2 regions of the Lactobacillus kullabergensis genome follow, and region 1 is predicted to be linked to the other one. Evidence: riboswitches for the same ligand, from Rfam matches in the RefSeq annotation. Region 1 holds a riboswitch; the other holds the start of a gene.

Region 1 (8,247 bases):
AGAGTAGTAGCGATTATTCCTAATTTTGCCATTAATCCTGCTCAAAAAGGTATAAGTTACCGGCAACTAAATTACTATGATGATTTTTCATATGGATTAGCGTATTCATCTCTAAGAGAAAGAGATCCGTTGATTCCAAAAATAATGGCAAATTTAAGGCAAAGTATCAAATCTGATATCTAGATATTATTCTTTAAAGAAAAAACCCAACTTAAAAAATTGGGTCTGTAATATGCTTTCAAAAGTTGTCTGTGTGCTGCTGATTTTGGTAAAAAATCATAATAAAATATTAATATATTAATTAAAATTATGACAAATTAACTATAAATATAAGTCATAAAAAACCAAACTTGTTTAAGTTTGGTTTTTAAAATATCAGCTACTTTAGTTATTATTCACAGCAATAAAATTCTGATATGCTTCATTCTCTGAAGTAGTGGTAATCTTAAAATTATTAAAATCAGGCTGCTTCTGGTGCAAGGTACTTTCTGCAACGTCAATGTAATGTGTAACTGTCGCATTTCCAATTAATTCGATCCAATAGCTATTGGCGGTGCGATGTACCTTTGTTTGGACAAATCCTCCGGGATTTGAAACAGTCAGCAATTTATCAAACAGATCCTGTGACTTGTTGGTCAAAGCGTAAATTAAGCTTGCTGCAGACATGCCAGTACCACAAGCGTTGGTAAAACCAACACCGCGCTCAAAAGTGCGAACGAAAAGGTGGCCAGAAGACAAAACTTGAGCAAAACTGACATTTACTCCATCTGGAAAATAAGGATTTTTCTGATTTAATTTTGTTCCTAAATTTGCTAACAAGTCACTTTTTAAAACATCATCTGAAACTAAACTAATCAAATGAGGATTGGGAACAGCAACTGCTGAAAAAGTTAACTTGGGTGCAAATTCAGGTACTGCTTGGTTTAATAGCTCAGAGCAATCTAAGTTAGTAAAAGGAAGATCTGCAGCTGCAAAACTGACCGGGCTGATTTCGACACTAACTGCTTTAACGTTTTGAGCCCAGTCCGGCTGACAACTGACACGCAAATCGCTTTGCATTGTTTCGACTTTGAAAGATTGCTTGTGAAATTTTTGCGCTAGATAACGGCCCACAGTCCGTAAGCCATTGCCACACATGGAAGCAAAAGAACCGTCAGCATTAATGACCTGCATTTTGCCTATGGCTTGTGAGTGCTGCGAATTGCTGACTACTAACAAGCCATCAGCTCCGTTTAATAATCCTGTGGCGGAGTTAGTTATTTGTTGGGCCAAATTAACTAATTCATTTTTAGTTAAAGGGTTTTGCAATTGGGTTTGATCTAGTAGAAAAAACGTATTCTGTGAACCGTGAACTTTTTGTAGTTGTACCATAAAAATTGCTCCTTAAATTAATTAAAAAACTTATGATAGATTTCTTTAACGGCAGCTGCTGCGTCTGCTTTTTTAGTACCCAGCATAATTGAGATCCTTGAAGCACCTTGGTTAATCATATGAATTGCAATATGCTTTTGTGCCAAAGGCAGCGTGATATTCTTCATTACCCCAATTTTGTTTTTCATTCCTTCTCCTACAACCATGATAATGGCATAGTCATCAATCCACTCTAATTGATCAGGATTAAGTGCCTGTTGAATTTCAAGACACATTTGCTGGCGGATTTGTTCATTAAATTGGCGTTTGTCAAAAATCACAGTTAAATCGTCAATTCCTGAAGGCATGTGTTCATAAGATATATTAAATTTATAAAAAATTTGTAGTAATTTAAGAGTAAAACCGACCTGTTTATTTAGCAAGTATTTATGTAAATATAATGCGGCAAAATGACCAGAACTAGCTACTCCTGTAATTGTACTTTGAGGCTGAAAATTATTTTCAGGTACGATCATTGTCCCCGGCAAATCTGGATGATTGGTATTTTTGACATTAATTGGTATTTGCCCTTCAATTGCAGGAATAATCGCTTCATCGTGAAAAACTGAAAAGCCTGCATATGACAGTTCCCGTAACTCGCGGTAGGTCATAATCTTAACGGCATGGGGATGAGCAATTATTCTAGGATCAGCAGCGTAAATAGCATCGACATCAGTGAAATTTTCATAAAGGTCAGCGTCAAGTCCCCGTGCCCAAATTGCTCCGGTAATATCAGAACCACCACGAGAAAAAGTAGCAATTAAACCGTCTTGAGTAATACCGTAAAAGCCGGGAACAATTAATAAGTCTGAAGTTTGAGCCCATTTTTGCAAATTGCTGTAGGTTTCCGGCAAAACCTCGGTGTCACTGGGATTATCAGTCACTATAAAGCCAGATTCCTTTGGGTCTAAGAAACGAGCCGGTATATGTAGACTTTGCAAAATTAAAGTCAGAAGCTGTGCATTTAGTTTTTCCCCATGCGCTTTAAAGCCTGCCATTAAAAAATCTTTACTTGGATAAGAAACTTGAGGCAGATTATATAATTCCTGCAATAGAGGCTTTAATAATTGTTCGGGTATTTTAAAATAAGCGGCAATGTCATGATACCTTGACCAAATTTTTGAAACAGTTTCACTATAATTTTGTTTATTAATTGTTTCCCGGGCATATTTTATTAATAAATCTGTTACTTTAGTGTCATTTTTATATCTTTTTCCTGGCGCTGACGTAACTACGATTTTACGAGCCGGATCAGCATTAATAATTTTTAAAACTTTTTGAAATTGTTCACCGTCCGCTAGAGAACTACCACCAAATTTTACAATTTTCATGTTAATACCTTTCACAATTAAATTTAATTTAAGTAATTAGTATTGGATTTTAACATTAAAATTTTAATCTTCAACCGAAAAAGAAAGTTGCTAATTAATAACGCTATTATTTTTCTTAAGAAAACTTTGGTAAAAATACTCTCGATAAATGCCGGTATTAATAGCATTTGTTATAACTTTAAAAAAATCAATTGTAAAAAATAATTTTGCGGATTTGAAAATCAAAAAATATTTACCAGCAAAAATGGTTGACAATCATATTAATTAATAATAATATTTTAATAAATCGAAGAGGTTGCAACCAACAAAAGTAGCTGGTGGAGTTTCTGCAAAAACTAAGAAGCCAGTCAAAGGGGCGGTTGCCGAAGCGTTAGTTATTGCGGTAATTAATTAGCTGGGACGTAATCTAACAGGTTACGGACTGTCGCAATTTTATATTCGCGGAGCGCTATCGACAAAATTGATACCAGATAATAACTTGAAGGTCTCTTTTGTTAGGCACAACAAAAGAGCCTTTTTTATTTAACAAAAGGGAGAGACTTAAATGGCTGCTAATGATTATTACCAGACTAACGCTCAAGGTCACTTGGCAATTGGTGGAGTAGATGCATTGAAATTGGCAAAAGAATTTGGTACTCCATTAGTTGTTTATGACGTACAAAAAATCAAACAGCAATTTCAGGCTTTCCAAAAGGCATTCGCAGAAGAAAGTGTAAATTATGCAATTAGTTATGCCAGTAAGGCTTTTGCTACAATTGCGATTTATCAGGTAATTAATGAACTTGGCGGACATGTTGATGTTGTTTCTGGCGGCGAATTGTATACAGCCTTAAAAGCAGGATTTCCGGCAGAAAAAATCAGTTTTCATGGTAATAATAAGACAGCAGATGAGTTATTAATGGCTGTGCAAAACCATGTCGGTGTCATTGTTTTAGATAATTTTTATGAAATTAAGTTGCTGACGCAAATTTTGCAAAAAACAAATGCTCAAGTGCAAGTAATGCTGAGGCTAACTCCAGGGGTCTCAGCACATACTCACGAGTATGATCAAACTGGTCAAGAGGACAGTAAATTTGGTTTTGATATTAGATCAGGCCAAGCCGAGCAGGCATTTTTAGAGGTAAAAGCTAATAAACAGATGGACTTGATTGGCTTGCATGCACATATCGGTTCACAAATTTTGGCAACAGCGGGTTTTAAGCTGGAAGTTGAAAAACTTATGCAACTGGTCAATAACTGGAAACAAAAATATGATTACCAGCCTCAAGTCTTAAATTTAGGTGGCGGGTTTGGCATTAGATATACCAAGCAGGACAAAGTTTTGACTGCGCAAACTTTTATCAGTCAAATAGTGCAGACAGTTAAAAAATGCATACAAGAAAGTCACTTAAAAATGCCGGCTATCTGGATAGAACCGGGTCGTTCAATTGTAGGAGAGGCTGGTTATAGCTTATATACAGTTGGTGCACGCAAAGAAGTACCGGGACTATTGCCTTACGTTACAGTAGATGGTGGTATGGGAGATAATATCAGACCGGCACTTTATCAAGCACAATATGAGGCATTATTAGCAGAAAATCCTCATGCAGAGCCTGAAGAAACTGTCAGACTGGCAGGGCGCTATTGTGAATCAGGCGATATTCTTATTAACGAACTGGCACTGCCTCAAAGTAAACCAGGTGATGTAATTGCAGTTCTGGCAACTGGAGCTTATGGCTATAGTATGGCTTCAAATTACAACCGTGTTCCACGGCCAGCCGTTGTATTTGCAGAAAATGGTCAAGCACAAGTAGTAGTTACACGTGAAACTTATGCGGATCTAATTAGCCATGATCGCTTTTATCAAACGAAAGGATAATTAATAAATATGAAAAAAATGTCGGCTGCTGAAATCATTGATTTCATTGCTAATTCAACCAAAAAAACACCAGTTAAAGTATATGTCAAAGGTGAAATGGCTAAATTGGACTGGCCTGAAGATTGCAAAATTTTTAATGAAACTCACACCGGTGTCGTTTTTGGAGATTGGCAAGTCTTGGAACCTTTTTTAGAAAAAAACGCCAAGAAGATAACATATTATCAAGTGGAAAATGTCAGTCGTAATTCTGCCATTCCATTATTGGATTTAAAAAATATTTCCGCCAGAATTGAACCGGGTGCGCTTATCCGTGAAAACGTTGAGATAGGGAAAAATGCTGTAATCATGATGGGTGCAGTCATTAATATTGGTGCGGAAATTGGTGAAAATGCCATGATTGATATGAATGCTGTTTTGGGCGGTAGAGCAATCATTGGTGCTAACAGCCATGTAGGAGCGGGTGCCGTAATTGCCGGAGTTGTCGAACCGGCTTCAGCACAACCTGTGAAAATTGGCAAAAACGTTTTGATTGGTGCTAATGCCGTGGTTTTAGAAGGAGTCCAAGTTGGCGACCATGCGGTAGTAGCCGCCGGGGCGGTAGTAACAAAAGATGTGCCTGCGAACAGCGTCGTTGCCGGAGTGCCGGCAAAAGTTGTTAAAATGCGTGATCAAAAAACTGCCTCTAAGACAGGAATTGAACAGGGATTAAGAAAGCTGTGAATTAATGTTAACTTCTGAGCAACTTGTTAAAATCCGCCGCGATTTACATCAAATCCCTGAATTAGCCTTGCATGAACACCAAACACAAAAATATTTATTACAGATTATTGGCAATTTTACTCAAAAATATATTGAAGTTCGCACATGCCCTGAGCTGCCCACAGCAATATTGGTCAGGGTTAAGGGAAGCAAACCGCAAAAAACAATCGGTTATCGTGCAGATATTGATGGCTTACCGATCGAAGAAAAAACGGCTTTGCCATTTGCTTCTCAAACTCAAGGTCAAATGCATGCCTGTGGTCACGATATCCATATGACGGTGGCTCTAGGAATTTTGGCTTATTTTTGTGATCACCAACCCCTGGATAATTTACTTTTCTTTTTCCAGCCGGCTGAAGAAAGTGAAAGTGGCGGCAAAAAAGCCTATGAAGCTGGAATTTTCTCTGGTAAATGGCGCCCCGACGAATTCTTTGCCTTGCACGTTACTCCTGATTTGCCTACTGGCACAATTGGCTGCCGTTTAGGAACATTATTTGCGGGAACAACTGAAATCAATATTGATTTGTACGGTAAGGATGGGCATGCCGCATATCCGCAACAAGCTAATGATATGGTAGTAGCTGCAGCTGCTTTAATAGAACAAATTCAGACAATTATATCTCGCAGTATTGATCCCATTGCAAGCGGAGTTATTACAATAGGAAAGATCAGGGCTGGAACAGTTAGAAATGCGATTGTCGGCCATGCTCATCTTGAAGGAACTATTCGCGGACTAACCCAAAAAATGATTGAAAGAATCGATCAACGACTGCGGGATGTGACTCAGGGAATAGCGCAAAGTTTTAATGCTAAGGTTGATTTGCAGCTTAATCAGGGTGGTTATTGGCCAGTTGAAAATGATCCGCAAATTACAGCAGAATTCATTAATTATATGAAGGAAAATCCTCAAATTGATTACCAAGAGATGCAGCCGGCTATGACAGGAGAAGACTTTGGCTACTTGCTGGCACAAATTCCCGGTACCATGTTCTGGCTGGGCGTGAACGATAATTCTCAACTCCATTCTGCAACATTTAACCCACACGAAGATGCAATAGTAATAGGAATTAAAGCAATGGTAGGTTTTTTATTGAGTCATATGTAACTCAAAAGGAGAGAAAGCATGACTAATTTTGACAAGGCAGATTTAATGACTGCGATAATTACGCCCTTTAATAAAGAAGGAAAAGTTGACTATCCTGGTCTGAAAGAATTAGCAGAACATTTAATTAATACAGGCAGCAATGGTTTTGTCATTGGCGGTACGACTGGGGAAACGGCAACCATGACTCATGATGAAAAAATAGAACTATATACTAAGTTTGCTCAAATAATTGCAGGACGAGTACCTGTAATTGCGGGCACAGGCAGTAATAATACTGCACAAACTGTTGCGTTTACCCAGGAAGTAGGACAAATTCCCGGCATTGATATGGCTTTGGTAGTAGCGCCATACTATAACAAGCCGAATCAAAGAGGAATTACAGCTCACTTTGAAACAGTGGCAGCAAATTCTCCCGTACCAATTATCATTTATAATATTCCAGGACGAACAGGAATTAAGATTAGTAAAGAAACCTTGGTTGACCTCTCTCATAATCCTAAAATTGCTGGCGTTAAGCAATGTACTGATTTAGAAGACTTAGAATATATTGTTGAACACGCAGCAAGTGACTTTTTAGTGTATACAGGCGAAGACTTGCAGTCTTTAACTGCTAAAGTTTTAGGGGCAAAAGGAGTGATTTCGGTAGCTTCTCATGTTTATGGCTCGGCCATGCGTGAAATGTATGATGATTTAGATCAGGGTCAAGTAGCTGCAGCAGGGAAATTGCAAAGACGACTAATGCCGAAGATGCAAGCCTTATTCATGTATCCTTCCCCGTCGCCAGTTAAAGCCGTCTTAAATGCACAAGGGCTGCCAGCTGGTGGTTGCCGCCTGCCTATTGTGGACTTAAATGAAGCAGAAAAGCGGCAATTAGCTGTTCATTTAGGTTTAGCTGAATCGGCTTTATTGCATAAACTGCCGTTAGAACTAGGAGTATAATATGAAAAAAATTTTGGTAGCTGGAGCTACAGGATCTATGGGTAAGCAAACTGTCCAGTTGGTAGAAAAATTACCTGATTGTCAATTGGTAGCAGTTTTGGCACCAACGGCATCTAAAAGTGCAGAATTTGGAGCTTCAGTTAAAAGCTTTGATAATTTGGCTGCTGTCAATATTGCTACCGATATTTGGATTGATTTTACCACCCCACAAGCAGTTTATGAAAATACTAAATTTGCTTTAAAGCACCATATGCATCCCATTGTGGGAACAAGTGGTTTAACCCCAGATCAAACAAAAAAGCTGCAAGCAATTGCACAAAAAGAAAAAATTGGTGGCATTATTGCTCCAAATTTTGGTTTGTCAGCTGTCTTATTAATGAAGTTTGCGCAAGAAGCTGCCCGTTATTTTCCTGATGCAGAGGTCATTGAAATGCATCATGCTGATAAAAGGGATGCACCTAGTGCAACGGCAATAGCAACTGCAAAATTAATAGCAGCTAGTCGTAATCCAGAAAATTGTTCCCAAACTGCGAAAGATTCTACAGCTCGCGGTGCTGATTATGATGGCGTCCCTGTTCATTCCGTTCGCTTGCCAGGATACGTAGCTCACGAACAAGTGCTTTTTGGAGGTCCTGGAGAAGCTTTAACAATCAGACAAGATTCATTTTCCCGTTCTTCATTTATGCAGGGCGTGAAAGTGGCCTTGAGTCGGGTAATGGACTTACCAGATTTAGTGGTCGGTTTAGACCAGATTTTATAATTTATAAGGAGAACAAAAATGCCACAATTAGCTACTGATTTAACTTCTATTATTCATACACCATTAGAAAAAATCCCTCCTTCTG
Region 2 (8,247 bases), 270 kb from region 1:
AATGCACTAAATGTGGCGGTCAACGTCTTTCAGGCTTGTCAATTTATAGGGATGCCGGAATGTGATGTGCATTTGACAGAAGCTGTGATTTATCTGTCGCTTGCTCCGAAATCAAACGCAGTTTATAAAGCTAGATTAGCCGCTGAAGAAGATGTTAAGAAGACTATTGATGAACCAGTACCTTTGCAAATTCGCAATGCCCCGACTAAGTTAATGAAAAATTTGGGCTATGGTAAAGGTTACCAGCTCGCACATTATGCTAAAGACAAGTTAACGACAATGAAAACTATGCCACCGAGTTTAGAGGGACATGAATATTATTTGCCAACCTCGCAGGGTCATGAAGACCGCTTTAAAAAGAGATTGGAGCAGATTAAAGAATGGCACAGAGAACACGATGATTAGCGCGCAGCTTTTAAAGTCTAACCTCATTAGTTTTAATTACCGGGACACTGCTATTTGAGCATTAACTAAAAAGCGGGCAAATCACAATTTAAGTGGTTTGCCTGTTTTCGTGCTCTTTCTTTTTTGTGGCGATATTTATTTAAACTAATTATTTAACGAAAAGCATGTTGCCTGAAGCCCACATAATGTAAAAAAATAGAATAACACTAATTATTAGAGCTAATAGCCAACCTAAAACCAAACTTATAATAAAGGTAATATGTTTGTGTTGAAAAAATGTTGTCAATACTTCCGCCAAAGCTGATAGTAGAAGACCTAAGGCGCCAACGCTTAAATCAACAGATTTGAAAAACGGTAAGATTAAAACCAATAAGAATGCGCCTAATACAATAAACCATAAATATTTATAGCCATGATCTATTAGCAGTTGTTCTTTCATCGTAGTCTGGTTTTTGAACATTATTAATAGCTCCAATCATGATATTGCCAAGATTTATTATGCACAAAGCAATATTAAATTTTTCACAGATACCAACTTTTCTATGTCTCTCTGAATTTTTTTTCAGATAAAAAAGCAGTTTTAATTTAACTTAAAATTTCAGTTATACCTATGATAATAATAACTTATAGGTTAGTACATAACTATTAAGATGTAAAGCGAGTAATTAAAAATAAATTAAATTTATTGCCAAATATTATAAGAATAAGCGCAGTACTTATTATTTTTTATGATTTAATCGTAATTACTGATTATACTGTTGATTAAAATTATATTTCATTTATAATTATATAATAATTAAAATAATTTAAAAAAGAAAGATTATAGGAAATGAGATGAAAATGAAATTAGCAAGAGCTGGTTTACTATTGTTGTGTCCATTTGGAATGGCGCTTTTTTTCTCCGATAAGCCGAATTTTAACTTAATATGGTCAATTAGTGCGTTCATCATGACAATAATTGCTACAGCTTGGTTTGAAGTAAAAGAAGATACATTTATTGACCAAGTCGAAAATGATTTAATTTACTGTTTGGCATTACAAGGCGTACCTATTAGTTTTGAAACTTTATATTTGTTGAATATGACAGATGAGAAAGAAGACCACCCGTTATTGATACTCTTGATTATTGTCTTAAATTTAATCTGTGTGTTCTTACTTGACTATTTAATCAATCGAGTTAAATTTTACAAAGTTGAAGATAAAAATGATTAGAATTTAACATGATTTGAGTACCAGGCTATTAAAATGCTTGGTACTTTTTTCTAGCGTAAAGTTCGTCAGACTTTTGATATATACTGTTTCCTCAGGTCGCTCTTCAGATAGCTTTTTCTTTAGTTTAGAGTAGACTCTTTTGATAAAAATTACTTCAGTCTTGTAAATATAATTTGCAATTTACAAAGCAGAGACATTAATAATATACTTAAATAAAGTAGCAGTGTATGCATAATAACAAGTGATTATATGAATATAGGCAAAAAATGAGTAGCACATCAGTAATAGAAAACGTCATAATTAACGGCACTAAACTTTATTTTTCAATTAGTTCAAAGCAAGGCCGGAGACCAATCATTTTATATTTGCACGGTGGACCGGGAGATGCCTGCATTCCTTTGACTAAAAAGTTTAATAGTGAACTAGAAGATCACTTTATCTTTGTCAATCTGGAACAAAGAGGCAGCGGTCTGTCGTATTACAAATTCTCACCTGAAGAAAACTTATCTATTAATACCATGGTGGAAGATATTCATCAGTTTGTGCTTTATTTATTAAAACGGTTAAAACAAGATAAATTGATTATCATGGGTCATTCTTGGGGTACGGTTTTAGGACTCTATTTTATTCAAATGTATCCAGACCTGGTTACGCAATATATCGGAATTGGTCAAGTAGTTAATATGAAAAGGAATATTGACTTACAAAAAGCTTTTTTACGAACAAAAATGAAAAATACTGCCAAACTTGATCAACTTAATTTTGTACACGAACCAACTAAAGCCAGCCTGAAATTAACTAAAATGATTGTGGCTTATGGCGGCTCAATCTATGGCGCTAAAAACTACCGTAAATTAATTTGGCCGTTTATATCGGCTAAAGATTATTCTTTTAAAGACTTAATTCATCGTTTGCAGGGCTCGAAGCAGTCAATTCAATATTTCTGGGAAGAACTGATGGACGTTAATTTTGAAAATATCGTGCATTTTGCCATTCCCATTACTTTCTGTGAGGGCAGGCATGACCACCATGTGTCCTCGCAGTTAACTGCAGAATATGCTGCTAAAATTACTAGTCCGTGCAAATTGATTTGGTTTGACCATTCTGGTCATTTCCCGCAGTGGGAGGAGCCAACTAAATTTAATCAGGAAATTATTATGCTTTTAGATTCACAAGCAAACTAAAAACTGGCAATTCACATTATTAACAAGGTGAGTTTACCAGTTTTTTTGTTTAATTAGACTTTATTAGTTATTCTGAAAATTACTTAAAAACTTCGCGGTTTTTTCATTTTGCGGGTGATTGAATAATTGATCAGGTTTACCTTGTTCAGTAATTATTCCATCGCTAATGAAAAACATTTGATCAGAAATTTCTTTAGCAAATGCCATTTCGTGCGTTACGATAATCATCGTTAAACCTGTAGTGGCCAGGTTCTTCATAACGCTTAAAACTTCACCGACCATTTCTGGATCCAAAGCACTAGTAGGCTCATCAAATAACAGAATTTCAGGATCCATGCAGATAGCGCGGGCAATCGCAACCCGTTGTTGTTGTCCACCTGAAAGTTGGCTGGGACGAGCATTAACGTATTGCTCCATACCTACTTTTTTCAGATTAGCAAGTGCAATTTTACGCGCCTCGTCTTTTGACCGTTTCAATACTAATTCTTGACCTATCATACAATTAGCTAAAACGTTCTTATTTTCAAACAAGTCAAATTGTTGGAAAACCATGCCGACTTTGGCACGATAAATATTGCGATTGTAGTTTGGTGCCAAAACATTTTCACCATGAAAATCAACTTCACCAGCAGTAGGTTCTTCAAGCAGGTTGATACAGCGCAAAGTAGTTGATTTACCGCCACCTGAAGGACCGATAATGGTGGCAATTTCACCTTTATTAATGTCAAAAGAGATATCTTTTAACACTTGGTGTTCACCAAATGTTTTCTTGATGTGCTTTAAACTTAAAATAGTTTCGTTTGATTCAGTCATTAGTTCTTAGCCTCCATGTCTTTTGGTGTGCCAACTTGAACTTGGTTTGCCATTAAGTTGTAATTCTTGCTTCCTTGGAGGTGTTTTTCAATTAAATTGAAAATTCTCGTAATGGTAAAGGTCAAGATGAGGTAGATAGCAGAAATTGTCAAATAAGTTGGGAAGAACTTAAATGTCTGACTCGCAATCGTTGAACCGACGAAGAACAACTCGGATACTGAGATGATACTCAAAACTGAGGTATCTTTGATGTTAACAATAAATTCGTTAGTAATTGAAGGCAAGCAGTTCTTGATTGCCTGTGGCAAAATAATATGCCACATTCTTTGATTATGAGTCATTCCCAACGCGCTGGCTGCTTCAAATTGACCTTCGGGTGTAGAAATAATTCCTCCCCGAATAATTTCGGCTAAATATGCTCCAGTGTTAATGGAAACAATGATTAGTGCGGCGACCGTTCTGTCAATGTTCAGGTGCCAGAATTGGGCAATACCATAGTAAATAACAGCAGCTTGAACCATCATTGGCGTACCCCGGAAAATTTCAATATAAACTGAAAGCAACCAGTTGACAAACTTGAGCAGCCATCTTTTACCACCGGTTGTTGGTGTAGGAATAGTTCTCACAATACCAACGGCCAATCCAATAAAGAAGCCTGCTATGGTACCTACAGAAGCCAGAAGAAGCGTCATGCCGATACCATTTAAGATCATGCCGCCATATTGGCGCCACATAGATACTAACCAAGGTTCTGACTTAGCCTTTTTACCTTTTTTATCATTATCAGTTTTAGGCTGCTGCTTAACAGCTTCAGTCATTAACCTAACCCTTTTTGCTTGAGGAATAGCAGCTAAAATTTGGTTGACACTCTTGAGCAGCGCCTTGTTAGGTTTGGCAATTCCGATTGAGGTAACAGATTCTTCCTTAGTAGCGTGAAAACCAGCCATTTTGCTGACAGGAATTGACTTAATGTCAGGGTCAACCATCTTAAAGGAAGTTGATTCAGTGTCTTCGGCAACATAGCCGTCAATGGTACCTGAAATTAAACTTTGCCGCATTGCCGCAAAATCACGCATAGCCGGTTGTCTCTTAGCACCTTTTAACTGCTTGATTAAATCATAGTGGAAAGTACCTTGCTGCGCTGTTAATTTGGCACCCTTAAAGTCGGTCAGCTTTTTAGCGTTGGCATATCTGCTGTTAATCTTGGTAATTACCACAAAAGTACTGTTTCTATATGGCTTAGAGAAATTAATGGCCTTTTCACGTTCAGCTGTTGGGCTCATCCCAGCGATAATCAAATCAGCTTTGCCACTGGTCAAAGCGGGGAGTAAACCATCCCATTCGGTCTTAACAACTTCTACTTTTCTATGTAATTTTTGACCAATAATTTTGGCAATTTTAACGTCATAGCCATTGGCGTATTCTTTCGACCCTTCAATTGGCACAGCACCATTGGCATTATTAGTCTGTGTCCAATTGTACGGCTGATAATTAGCTTCCATGGCGACTTTTAGCGTACCATCGTCCTTTTTGGCGTTAACTTCATTTAGACTAAAATTAGCCCCAATGCCCAAACAAGTGAATAAGGCAACTAAGGTAGCCAACCACTTAAATCTTGACTTCATTTTGAAAACCTCCACAAAATATGTTTCAAATAAAGCCAATACAATAAAAGCGTAAATAAAAACCTCGCTGTTACACAAAACAACGAGGTTATAATCTATTTTTTAAACAAATCATATAGCGCTCCCCGGGGACTAACCGGGACAGTCTGCAAAATATTCTCTTGCAGCCCAACAAGAAGATTGAAACGAACAACATTCTTGTTTCGGCGGTAATTCTTACGCTAATCTTCAAAGTGTTCGCTCACTCAGATTAGTTTCGTAACGACCGCGACCTCTATTGCATTGGAAATTATTTAACTTAGAAAAATAATAGGCTATTAAGAGTAACTTGTCAATAATTTTATTTAAAAAATATTTTATAATTATCTCATTTATTATCTTTTACTATTTTAAAAGGGCACGGTGATCCTGCTCTCACTGCCAGCCATTATCCTTTTGATAAGCACTTTTTTTCATTCTGGAAACATAGGGATTACCTGCTGTATAATAACGTAATTTTTTATTGGCCCATTCTAATTCGGATTGACTCACGCCAATTCTGGCACTGGTTTTAATTTCCTTAGCCCACTTTTTATGATTATCATCTAAATCAATTTTAAATGGAGAGTCAGATAAGAGGTGTAAATTCCACTTTTTACTGTGAATACCAAAAGCCTGCATCATTTTCGCAGGACCATTAGTTAAAAGCACCCCATTTTTGCCGGCACGATTTTTAATCATCTGCTCTATGCCCCAGACTGGTTCGATGGCTCTAATTAAAACTCCTTGCGGCTCATTATATTCTTGTGTTGCGACATCGAAAAAGAAATACTGTCTTTGGGCGTAAATGTAGATAGTTCCACCTTTACGATAAAGGCCCTCATTAGCCGGGCTGCGATGACCGCCATAAGAATGTGCTGCCCGGTCTTTAACGCCTAAGTAAGCTTCAGCCTCTACAATATAGCCACCCATTATATTCTGGCCATCATTATATGTTAATGGTCTGCCAATCAAATCTTTAGTAATGGCAGCAGTTGATTTATTAGAGAAATAAGTTGAATAATTCATTTTTTCTTCCGTGTAGTAAACTTAAACTAAAAGGAGATATTACAATGACAAAGATAAAATTAGTACGCATTTACGAACATGAGCAGCCTGCTGGCTACCGCATTTTAGTTGATCGTCTGTGGCCACGAGGCAAAAGCAAAAAAGATGCTAATTTGGATGAGTGGGTCAAAGAAATTGGTCCCAGCACCGAATTGCGTAAGTGGTTCAATCACGATGATACTAAATATCCTGAGTTTAGGCAAAAGTACGTTGCTGAATTAGAACACAATCCTGTGACTGCCAATTTTGTCGCTCAGGTTAAAGCTGAGCTTGCAAAACAAGATGTCCTTTTTCTTTATGGTGCAAAGAATAAAGAGCACAACCAGGCAGTTGTGCTCAAAGAATACGTTGAACAAAGATTATAGTTTCCGTCTTTTCTTTTTTGCTCGTATAAAATGAAAAGCAATAGTTAAGAGAAGAATACCGAACACAATAAAGGCAAAAGTTGTATTAGGCAGTTCGTAATGTAGCGGTGGTAAAGACAATAAAAGTTTAAGAGCAATGATAGCAATTAAAACGTAAGCCATCGGTTGCAGTTCAGGAATAATGTCCATCAATTTGATTATGATTTCGGCAACACCGCGCATACATAAGATACCAATCATGCCACCAATTAATACTACTACCGGATTATTGGAAACCGCTAGGGCAGCTAAAACTGAATCAATTGAAAATACGATATCCATTGCTTCAATTGAAATAACGGTCCGCCAGAAAAGCGACAAAAAATGTTTGCCCTTTTTGGAAGCATGGTTGGGACTTTTTTCAGTTGTAATTTTTGTGTTGACTGCTCTTTTTTGGGGATGCTTTTGCTCGTAAAAAAACTTGAACGATAAATAGAAAAGATAGAGACTTCCTGCTAATTTAATTTCCCAAAAATTGATCAGATAAGTACCAATGCCAATCACAATGAAGCGAAAAATGTATGCGCCCCAAAGACCATAGAATAATGACTTTTCCTGTTGTTTCTTGTCAGGCAAAATCTTGGTTTGAGCTGCCAAAACAACTGCATTATCAACAGAAAGCAAGCATTCCATTAGAATCAGGGTTAAGATGACGAGCCAATCTTTGCCACTGGTCAGTACGTGAATCCAATTACTTCCACTGAAAAAGGGAGCATACATTTTAAAAATTGCCATTTAATTAAAAGCTCTTTTCTAGTCCAGATTTATTTTTGATTACTGTGTCGTATTTTAGCACAAGTGATTTATAGCATCCGGGTAAAAAAGTAATTCTGCTGGTTTAAAGGGCTTTCTTTTTAAAAACTAGTTAAAGCTGTTTAAAAACATTTAGTGCATCCGCAATAATAGAGGAAATGCCTTCTGCCGGGATGGCAGTTTTATTAATTGCCCAAACTTTCGCTCCAGCTTGCCTGTAAGATAAAAGCTGAGCAAAAGGATATACCACAAAACTGGTGCCTGAAATAATTACGAGGTCAGAATTTTGCATTGCATTGACAGATTTGGCTAAACTGTCTCCGTTAATGGCTTCACCATATAAAACAATTCCTGGTCTGATAATGCCACCACAATTTTCATGACGGTAAGATTTAGCATATTCAGCGTATGAAACTGGTTTATGGCACTTAGTGCAGTAAATATTATAAAGACAGCCATGAAATTCGGTCACGTGTTTATTGCCGGCTTTGGTATCCAAGCCATCAACATTTTGTGTAATTAGATCGCCTTTTTCGTTGCAAATCTCGGCAATTTTCTGGTGTATTTCATTTGGCTTGGCTTCAGGGAAATACATATTATCCATCACAAATTTGTAGAAGAATTCTGGTCGCTGATAAAGTGTTTCCTCACTTAAAATCGTTTCCGGACTTTCAGAGACGCCATCATAAATACCGTTTTTAGAGCGATAATCAGGAATACCAGAATGAGTTGAAACTCCGGCACCAGTCAGAAAAGTAATGTGGC

The links. A riboswitch is a leader RNA that binds a small molecule or an ion and turns the genes downstream of it on or off. The one in region 1 is predicted to bind lysine.
Region 2: it holds a riboswitch for lysine, as region 1 does, so the genes downstream of both, DKL58_RS00785 (ABC transporter substrate-binding protein/permease) here and lysA (diaminopimelate decarboxylase) in region 1, are expected to answer to the same signal.

Annotation. Positions count from the first base shown of each region.
Region 1 covers NZ_CP029477.1:1,909,709-1,917,955, reverse strand. The annotation lists gene DKL58_RS09020 (LysR family transcriptional regulator) at 1-183, shown strand, start outside; gene dapF (diaminopimelate epimerase) at 385-1,371, opposite strand; gene DKL58_RS09010 (aspartate kinase) at 1,389-2,741, opposite strand; lysine riboswitch at 3,023-3,201, shown strand; gene lysA (diaminopimelate decarboxylase) at 3,286-4,599, shown strand; gene dapD (2,3,4,5-tetrahydropyridine-2,6-dicarboxylate N-acetyltransferase) at 4,609-5,319, shown strand; gene DKL58_RS08995 (N-acetyldiaminopimelate deacetylase) at 5,324-6,463, shown strand; gene dapA (4-hydroxy-tetrahydrodipicolinate synthase) at 6,482-7,402, shown strand; gene dapB (4-hydroxy-tetrahydrodipicolinate reductase) at 7,404-8,162, shown strand; gene DKL58_RS08980 (aminotransferase class I/II-fold pyridoxal phosphate-dependent enzyme) at 8,181-8,247, shown strand, end outside.
Region 2 covers NZ_CP029477.1:162,288-170,534, forward strand. The annotation lists gene DKL58_RS00760 (replication-associated recombination protein A) at 1-405, shown strand, start outside; gene DKL58_RS00765 (hypothetical protein) at 554-865, opposite strand; gene DKL58_RS00770 (hypothetical protein) at 1,246-1,617, shown strand; gene DKL58_RS00775 (alpha/beta fold hydrolase) at 1,884-2,801, shown strand; gene DKL58_RS00780 (amino acid ABC transporter ATP-binding protein) at 2,865-3,614, opposite strand; gene DKL58_RS00785 (ABC transporter substrate-binding protein/permease) at 3,614-5,239, opposite strand; lysine riboswitch at 5,348-5,524, opposite strand; gene DKL58_RS00790 (DNA-3-methyladenine glycosylase) at 5,654-6,286, opposite strand; gene DKL58_RS00795 (DUF488 domain-containing protein) at 6,331-6,690, shown strand; gene DKL58_RS00800 (TerC family protein) at 6,685-7,464, opposite strand; gene DKL58_RS00805 (NAD-dependent protein deacylase) at 7,595-8,247, opposite strand, start outside.